Regions from separate parts of the Staphylococcus sp. AS1337 genome, predicted to be linked through region 1. Evidence: riboswitches for the same ligand, from Rfam matches in the RefSeq annotation. Region 1 holds a riboswitch; each other region holds the start of a gene.

Region 1 (3,210 bases):
AATTTATTGAAGAATTCATCCAATTGTTCTGGACCAACTAACACTTTGGTATTTGAACTTTGCGCATAGTTTGAAATTGTTACATCACCCTCATTTTTAGGATTGAAATATAAAATTGTTGTTGGTGTGAATTTTAAATTCAATTCTGTTTGAATATCACCAGCTAGTTTCTCAATATCATTCAAATGAGTCGTATAATTAACAAAAGATAATGAGTTTTCATCTTCGTTTTGATCTAATACAAGAGTTTGTGGTTCTTGTCTATCAAGGTCCAACGTGTTAAACACTTGCTCCATTGTTGGTTGTTCTTTAAATTGTGCGGCACTCACACCATTGTATACGTGACCTTTTAATAATTGTGAGTCAATTATATATAAACCAGTACGCGTAAGCACTAAATGACTAATACGCTGTACATCATTAAATTCATTCTTAGGTAAAAATATATTGGCCATAATGTGCATATCTTCTGGGCGAATTCTTTTCTCATTTACTAATCTTTCTCGAATACCAATAAGTCTCATATCAGTTACATATTCACTTTGATTTTTAGAGAATAATTTCAATGCATCAATTTCTCTATTTTTCGAACTAACTGTAGCATTATATTCTTCTTTTTGCTTTGTTACTGTTTTTTTATTTTCTATTCTTTCTTTTTCTAATTCTTCTTCATGCTCATCGCTTAGTTTTTGTTCTCTGGTTTTGTATTGTTCTTCTACCTTTTGTTGTGCTTTCTTCTTACTTTTCAAAGCAATGATAAATAAAATGAAACAAATTACTGCTACAACAATTGCCACAATTAAACCAATCTCTAATGGTCCAAATGAATTCATAACAAAAAACGCTCCTTTATGTGTTCAGTAACTTAATTATAATAGATAAACGCATAGCATTCGAGAATAAAGTTAAAAAATTTTTTGTTCTAGTTAAGCTTTAACTGTATCTTTTAATAAATTAATTTTATCTAACTTTTCCCATGGTAATAGTACGTCTGTACGACCAAAATGACCATATGCAGCAGTTTGTTTATAAATAGGGTGTTTCAAGTCTAACATTTTAATAATTCCAGCTGGTCTTAAATCAAAATGTTGTCTAACTGCCTCAACCAATTCATTTTCTTTAACTTTTCCTGTACCAAATGTATCTATAGAAATAGAAACAGGCTCAGCTACACCAATTGCATATGCAAGTTGCACTTCACATTTGTCTGCTAATTCAGCAGCAACGATATTTTTTGCTACATAGCGTGCAGCATAAGCAGCAGAACGATCAACTTTAGTTGGGTCTTTACCACTAAAGCATCCCCCACCATGACGTGCATAACCACCATACGTATCAACAATTATTTTACGTCCAGTAAGCCCTGCATCACCTTGTGGTCCACCTATAACGAAACGACCAGTAGGATTAATATAAAATTTAGTGTTCTCATCTAAAAGTGCTTCTGGCACTGTTGGATAAATGACATATTGTTTAATATCATCTTGAATTTGTGCTAATTCGATATCTTCAGCATGTTGTGTTGACACGACAATCGTATCAATTCGATGTGGTTGATCTTGCTCATCATACTCCACAGTTACTTGTACTTTACCATCAGGACGTAAGTAATTTAATATTTCATCTTTACGTACATCTGATAAGCGTTTAGCAAGTTGGTGTGACAAGAAGATTGGTAAAGGCATGTATGTATCCGTTTCATTCGTAGCATAACCGAACATCAAACCTTGGTCTCCCGCTCCTGTAGCTTCGATTTCTTCTTCTGATGCGTCTTCACGATACTCTAAAGCTGTATCGACACCTTGAGCGATATCTGGTGACTGTTCATCAATTGCCGTTAATACTGCCATTGTCTGGCTATCATAACCGTATTTAGCACGCGTGTAGCCTATCTCTTTAATTGTTTCTCTGACCACTTTTGGAATATCAACATATGTTGTTGTTGATATTTCTCCTGAAATTAACGCCATACCAGTAGTCACTGTCGTTTCACAAGCAACACGTGCGTTTGGGTCATCTTTCAATATTTCATCCAATATAGCATCAGATACTTGATCCGCTATTTTATCTGGATGCCCTTCTGTTACCGATTCTGAAGTGAATAATCTTCTATTGTAAGTCATAATTTGCTCCTTTAGTTTTAAATTACGAAAATTCTCTCTCTGTTGAGCTCATTAAAAAAGCCTTCTACACTATCAATAAATAGAGAGAAGGCCCTTATACGTCCATTCGCTCTTATCGTTCAGACGATATTTGTCTGCAAACGGTTTGGCACCTTTCTTCGTATTAAGAAGAGGTTGCTGGGCTTCATTGGGTCCATGTCCCTCCGCCACTCAGGATAAGAGAATCCGTTAAGTCCTATAGTACAGAATCAGCGATATAATGTCAATTTTACATTTATTAATATTTATTTAAAATTCCTTTTAAATTGGTATGGACTATTGATATATATGTGTTATACTCTGTAATTGTAAAGGCTTACAATAACTAAATAGCGTTGGAGGGATTAGTATGGCTGTAGATACATACACTTATACGAACAAAATTGAAAGTATTTTAGACAAAAAATCTTCATTATTTCAATTATCTACAACACAGTTGTATAACAAGATTTTAGATAATGATGAAGGCGAACTTACCGAATTAGGTGCAATTAACGCTAGAACAGGTAAATATACAGGTCGTTCACCAAAAGATAAGTTTATTGTAAATGAGCCATCTTATAGAGATGATATTGACTGGGGTACTATTAACCAACCGATTGAAGAAGAAACATTTTTAAAATTATATGATAAGGTTCTAAACTATTTAGACAAAAAAGATGAACTATATGTATTCAATGGTTATGCCGGTAGTGATCACGACTCACAATTGAAATTAACTGTTGTAAATGAATTGGCGTGGCATAATCTATTTGCTCAAAATATGTTTATACGTCCTAATTCAAAAGAAGAAGCTCAAGAAATCAAACCAAACTTCACAATTATTTCAGCACCGCATTTTAAAGCCGATCCAGAAATTGACGGCATAAACTCAGAAACATTTATCATCATATCATTCAAACATAAAGTTATCCTCATTGGTGGGACTGAGTATGCTGGTGAAATGAAAAAAGGTATTTTCTCCGTAATGAACTATTTACTACCTAAAGATAACATTATGAGCATGCATTGTTCAGCTAACGTTGGAGACAAAGGTGACGTCGCTTTA
Region 2 (3,210 bases), on a different contig from region 1:
ATCGATTTGATAATGATGAGCGATAATCGTCTTGAACCTTGAAGTTTCTAAAGATGTTCCCGTTCCAATAATTTTATTAGATGGATAGTTTACTTGGTTAGCAAAGTATACTATCGAATCTACAGGATTAGAAATCAAAATAATTATTGCTTCTTGTGTTACCTCGGCAACTTGGCTCATAACATTTTTTATAATGTCATGATTGCCTTGCGCTAATAAAGTACGATCACCATCATTTTTATCTGTTGGTACACTCGCAGCAATCACAATAAAATCAGCGTCTGCTAAATCTTGATAATCTCCAGCTTTAATATTGATATGCGCAGTGTTAAATAATCCTTGCGAATGATTATGATCAAGAGCTTCTCCACTTGCAATCTCATCTTTATCATCAACCAAAACAATCTCTGAAAATAAATTCAAATATTGTACATCTGTTAAAACTTGACTACCTACTCTTCCTAATCCAACAATGCCTAGTTTAGACATAAACTACACCCCTTTTTTATTACTGATATCTGTTCATAATAATTTATTTTTCATACGGAATTACATCTTTACCGTATTCTTTTTTAATGAATTTTTTCATGTCTTTAGATTGTAGAACTTTTATAAGTGCTTGATACTTTTTATCATCTTTATGTCCTTTTTTCACAGCAACGATATTCGCAAACGGTGATGACTCAGTTTCACTAATGATAGCATCTTTATGTGGCGTTAATCCATTATCTAACGCGTAGTTTGAATTCATAATAACTGCAGCGCCTTCCTTACTTTCATATGTCTTAGGTAAGAATTCTGCCCCTTGTTTATTATTAAACTTCAAATCTTTTTTATTTTCTACAATGTCTTCAAATTTTGCGTCTTCTATACTAACACCTTTTTTAATCTTTATTAATCCTTCATCTACAAAAAATGATAAGAATCTACCCTCTTCAGCTGGATTGTTAGAAACGTATATTGTTGAACCTTTAGGAATATCTTTAATATCTTTATATTTTTTACTATAAACACCCATAGGCGTAGTAAATACTTTTCCAACTTCTTCTATATCATAATTGTGGTCTTTCTTTTCTGCTTTTAAGTATGGCGTATGCTGGAAGAAATTGGCATCTACATCACCTTTATCTAATAATTTATTAGGTACTTTATAATCATTAACTGTTTTAACTTCTAAATCATATCCTTGTTTTTTCATTTCTTCTTTCGCATGTTTCAACACTTCACCGTGTGGTGCTGGTGAAGCTGCAATTGTTATTTTTTTGTCCCCATCTTTACCATTTGAATTGCCACATGCTGCAAGCACGCTCGTTAATATTAATAATGAGCCTAAAACAATTAATTTCCTCATACTTTATTTCACTCCTCATGAATTTTTTAATTTCAAACTAAATAAAAAATACTTTCTCTTAATTTTATAAGAGAAAGTATAAACCTTCTCTCATCTTTAAAAGTTCGATAACTTTTTGTGAATTAGCACCATTTCGTATAACGACGGTTGCTGGGTTTCATAGGGCACGTCCCTCCACCTCTCTTGATAAGAGTAAATCAATATGTAGTTGCAATGTTTTTATCCTAGCATTATACTCATGTTTAGTCAATTAGTTTTTAGAAAATTCTAAATAATACGTCTATTAATCCAATCCTGTTCCATGTGAAACAACAATCTCTTAAAGCTATTTACCTTTACAGAAGGACCATTGCTACATATGCAATAAAGTTATTTAATGCATGCAGTGCTATAGCAGTAGCTAAACTTCGTTGTGTTTTTAAATAGATGTATACAATACCTATAGCGATAACGAGATACATAACTATTTCTAATGGTGATTGCGCTTCTGTTACGTGTAGAGATGCAAAAACAATTACAGATAATACTGACATCACTATAAAATTCAATTTCTTTCCTAATTCACCAATTACCAAGTGTCGGAAGAGAAACTCTTCAGTAACCGGTGCAATAATTACAATAGAAAAGAACGCAAGCATCGTTGAAAATGGTGTACTAAACATTTGTTGAACCAATAAGTCATTTTGTGTTTCTTCAAATTTCCATTGTTCAGGTGCAAATGCATCAACTAATACTGGAAAAATTAATTTAAATATAAACATAACAATAAATGTAACAACAATGAGTTTCCAATATTTCTTGATATTATTGAACCCATTTTTCCACTCAGCTTTATAACTATTTTTATGTAACAACATCCATATAATCATGATAAATATAAAAACGCCAATCTCCATTAACAAAGCAGTAGAGCTCGACTCATCAATTCCATTATCTAAGTAACTACCACCAAAACTTATATTAACTGCCAACAATATGACCAAAATTATGATTGATAATATAAAATTGCTAGCTAAATAAATGATTGGCAGAAAAAAATCTTTACCGCTAATATCTTTCCATTGATATTTCTTTGCGTTTTTTAACGACATTGTAGCCCCTCCTAAAGTTTTATATACAATACACTTTTATATTGCACAATTTTTATTTTCTTTAAACATTTTACAATAATATAAATAGATAGTATAGCTAGACATTTAAACTAAATAATTTAATTTTCAATGTGTAGAAGGAAATGAAAAGTGGTATATAGAGATTAAATATACTATACATATTTTAAGGAGTTGTTGTCGATGCGTATATTGGTACTAGGTGCTGGCGGAATTGGTGGTTATTTTGGTGGTCGCTTAGCTGAGGCTGGCAAGCATGTTACATTTTTAGTACGGCCCAAACGCAAATCATATCTAGAACGAAATGGCTTATCCATTCATAGTGAAAAAGGCGATTATCATTTTAATCCACAACTCATCACAAAAGATGATCGTGTCGAACCTTTTGATATCGTGCTATTATCTTCAAAGTCTTATCATTTAGATCATGCTATTGAAGATTTAAAACCATTTATAGATCATAACACCTTAATTATTCCACTACTTAATGGCGTTGCACATGTCCCTAAATTACAAAACGCTTTTGGAAAAAATAAAATCATGGGTGGCTACTGCATTATAGAAACAACACTTGATAGTACTGGGGAGATTATTCAAACCAGTCAATTTGATAAACTCTTTTTTGGGGAATTAAACGGTACTGAAAGCAATCGTGCTAAATATGTTGAACAGGCATTTTCAGGCACAAAAGCTGAATTTATTCTACATACAAATGTCGAACAAGGCATGTGGCATAAATACTTAATGATT
Region 3 (3,210 bases), on a different contig from region 1:
TTTTCTGTTGAATATCATTATAATTTCTGACCAAATTAAGTGCTTGTGATACCGTATATTCAGCAATAGAATGCGGGGAATAAGATGGCACATTAGAAATAATCAAATCATATTTTTGAGCTAAATCGAAATCATATATGTCAAAACCAGCACTTCGTTGCGCAATTTGCTTAATTCCAAATTCATGTAACTTGCGGTATACATCTTCACCAAAAGGAATTTGCTGTGATATCGAAACACCATCAAAGCCTTTTGTACGATCGACAGTTTCTGACGAAAGTAATGCTTCATCTAAATCGACAGTCACACTATGCTTTGTTGACCATGCTTTAATATAAGGTAAATCTTCTTCTCTTACTCCAAAAATTTTAATACTTGTCATAAGTTAATCACTCCAATAAGATTTATTCTATTCATAAAGGTGCTTAAGCGATTGTATTCTTTCCGCAGCCTCTAGTAACGATACATCATCTAAAGCTAAAGAAATACGCACATAATTTTTTCCATGTTCTCCAAATGGTATACCTGGTGCAACAAGAATTGACTGTTCTTGTAATAAATAATCAACAAAACTTTCTCCATCAAAGTCTGTCGGTGTACGCAACCATAAGAAAATACCACCTTTCATTGGTTCAAAAGGTATGTCCGCTTGTTGTAATTTAGCTTCAAATTCATTTCTACGACGTTTAAATGTTATATTTTGCTCTTCTAGAAAATCATCATAATTATTCAAAGCGTATGTTGCTGCGTCCTGCAATGCACCAAACATACCTGCATGTGTATGTGACTGATATTTTTTTAATGCTTGTATAATATCTTTATTTCCTACTGCAAATCCAACTCTAAAACCTGACATATTATATCCTTTAGATAATGAAAATACTTCTACTGCTAGGTCTTTTGCTCCATCTGCTTGCAATATACTAGGATTTTTAGCATCAAAGCCAAAGGCACTATACGCAAAATCATGAACGATCTTTGTTTTTGTTCCCTTAAAACGCTCAATCGCTTCCTCAAATACTGATTTTGTAGCAACTGAACCTGTCGGGTTATTTGGATAAGTCAAATAAACTAAACGTGTATTGAGTAATGTTTCTTTGCTTATTTTGTCCCACTGAGGCAAATAATAAGGCGGCTCTAAAACGAGCGGTTGTGGTTGTGCATCGGCAAGTAACACCCCTGCTTTATAATCCGTATATCCTGGATCTGGTAGTAATACATTTTCTCCTGGGTTAACGATACATGTAGGTAAACCTACAAGACCATTTTTAGTACCATATAGAATACACACTTCATCTTCTTTATCTAATTCAACTTGAAATTGTCTTTGATAAAAATCTACTATTGCTTGTTTAAATGAGTCTTTACCATGGAAAGCAACATACTTTTGATTATCAGGCTGACGTAGCGCATCAGCAAAACAGTCAATAATTCCTTTGGGAGTTTCACCATCAGGAATACCTACAGCCATATTAATTAAAGCTAAAGGACCATGTTCTACTTTCTGTCCCATTGTTTTTGCGAAATAACTATCTGGTATCTGTGCCAATCTATCCGAAATTGCCATAAAAGTCCTCCTATTAAAAAAACTATATGCCGACCTGTGTGGCATATAGTTACACATGTCACCTATCTTTCAAGCATTAACGCTTGCTGGAAGTAGCACAGTACTTTTATATAAAAGTCTGTTGCTGAAGCTTCATCAGGCCAAATCCCTCAGCTTCTCTGGATAAGTTTATTTTTAAATTACCATTAATTTTATCAGAATATTCACGCTTGTCAATCTACTTATAAAACAAAAAGTGACATCAAAATCTCATAGAATAATAAGACCTAGATGTCACTCACATAAAAGCATCAAATAAAATAATAAAACCCGGAACATAAACGTTCCGGGTTTTTCAACCTAAGATAACTAAACATTTCTATTTAGTTATTTAGATCTTACCACCATCCATTAGAAGCACGGAAAGCCATCGCTGCTTCCATTGAACCGTAACGGCTTTCACCGTAGTTAATCATACCTTTAGTTTGGCTAGCTACTGAACCAGTTCCCCATGATTCTTTAGTTTGACCTAAACCTCTGTAACCTGCTGGGTTAACAGCATTTGGGTTACCGCTTGATTCAGGCATTACAATTGAATTCCACATAGCTTCTGTACCACCTGAAGCTAAGAATTGAGCTTTAACTGATCCACCAGTTGATGCAGCTGATGTTTGAGCAGCTTTATAAGTTCTAGTTGCAGCACTTGTTTGTGCAGTTTGAACATTTGAGTTAGATGAAGCTTTAGGAGCTTCAACTGCTGCTACTGGATTATTACTTGATTGTTTTTGAGCACTTACTTCGCTAGCTGAAGTTTCATTAGTATTTGTAGTTGCTTGAGTAGTTACATCTTGTACTGAATTAGAAGTTGCACTTTGAGCACCTGCAGCTGTGTAATTCCATGACCAAGATTGACCATTTGAAGTGAATGTATATTCATTTCCACCTAAAACGAAGTTATAGTTGTACGCGCCAGCGTGTAATGGTTTTTGGTTTAATTCTTCAGGATTGTTTTGAGCTAAATCAGCTAAATGCGCTTTATCGATATTTTCTTCTGAAGCGTGAGCTTGATTGTGATCTGCTGTTGTTGCATATCCTGTTACACCTAATGCTACTGCTAATGATGATGCTAAAATTGTTTTCTTCATAATTAAAAAATCCTCCAAATTAAAATCTTTTTAAGTAAAATTATATTTTCGTTAAATTATTTATCGTATGTGCTAAAATCGATTAATTTTTATGCTTTATTTTTTCGCCACAAATAATATAACACATATTTCGCCTATTTATATTACACTTCCATAACAAAACGTTACAAAAGAAAAGACTCTTTGTAACATTGAAATACTATTGTTTTGTTTTGTAATGCATAATTCTTGCATTGTTTTCAAAATATATTGTGTATAGCACTGATATATTAAGCTTCGTCCCTTTATCAGCGAACGGTTTCACATTATCTGAATTATTACAACAAACCTTTTTGTTACACAATTGTAAAATAATAAAAGAATAAAAAATATATATTTTGGAGTAAAACTTGCAATTTTTTTTGTCTAAATTTTAAAAAGACCACTGCTTTGTGGCCTTTTTAATATACTTTATTATTTTATCCAATATCCAAAACATTACATTATATTACAAAAACAACTATACATTTTAAACATTAT

The links. Region 1 has a riboswitch for S-adenosylmethionine ahead of metK (methionine adenosyltransferase). Riboswitches for the same ligand answer to the same signal wherever they lie in the genome.
Region 2: linked by a shared signal. The riboswitch ahead of ACSUE0_RS06830 (MetQ/NlpA family ABC transporter substrate-binding protein) and the one ahead of metK (methionine adenosyltransferase) in region 1 are both predicted to bind S-adenosylmethionine.
Region 3: linked by a shared signal. The riboswitch ahead of ACSUE0_RS06585 (aminotransferase class I/II-fold pyridoxal phosphate-dependent enzyme) and the one ahead of metK (methionine adenosyltransferase) in region 1 are both predicted to bind S-adenosylmethionine.

Annotation. Positions count from the first base shown of each region.
Region 1 is NZ_JBOIHZ010000002.1:12,498-15,707, reverse strand. Features, by position in the region: gene ACSUE0_RS02830 (nuclease-related domain-containing protein) at 1-833, opposite strand, end outside; gene metK (methionine adenosyltransferase) at 927-2,123, opposite strand; SAM riboswitch class I at 2,233-2,345, opposite strand; gene pckA (phosphoenolpyruvate carboxykinase (ATP)) at 2,512-3,210, shown strand, end outside.
Region 2 is NZ_JBOIHZ010000003.1:279,113-282,322, forward strand. Features, by position in the region: gene ACSUE0_RS06825 (lactate/malate family dehydrogenase) at 1-489, opposite strand, end outside; gene ACSUE0_RS06830 (MetQ/NlpA family ABC transporter substrate-binding protein) at 533-1,351, opposite strand; SAM riboswitch class I at 1,439-1,544, opposite strand; gene ACSUE0_RS06835 (CPBP family intramembrane glutamic endopeptidase) at 1,687-2,442, opposite strand; gene panE (2-dehydropantoate 2-reductase) at 2,644-3,210, shown strand, end outside.
Region 3 is NZ_JBOIHZ010000003.1:230,948-234,157, forward strand. Features, by position in the region: gene ACSUE0_RS06580 (D-lactate dehydrogenase) at 1-382, opposite strand, end outside; gene ACSUE0_RS06585 (aminotransferase class I/II-fold pyridoxal phosphate-dependent enzyme) at 410-1,567, opposite strand; SAM riboswitch class I at 1,627-1,736, opposite strand; gene ACSUE0_RS06590 (transglycosylase) at 1,945-2,691, opposite strand.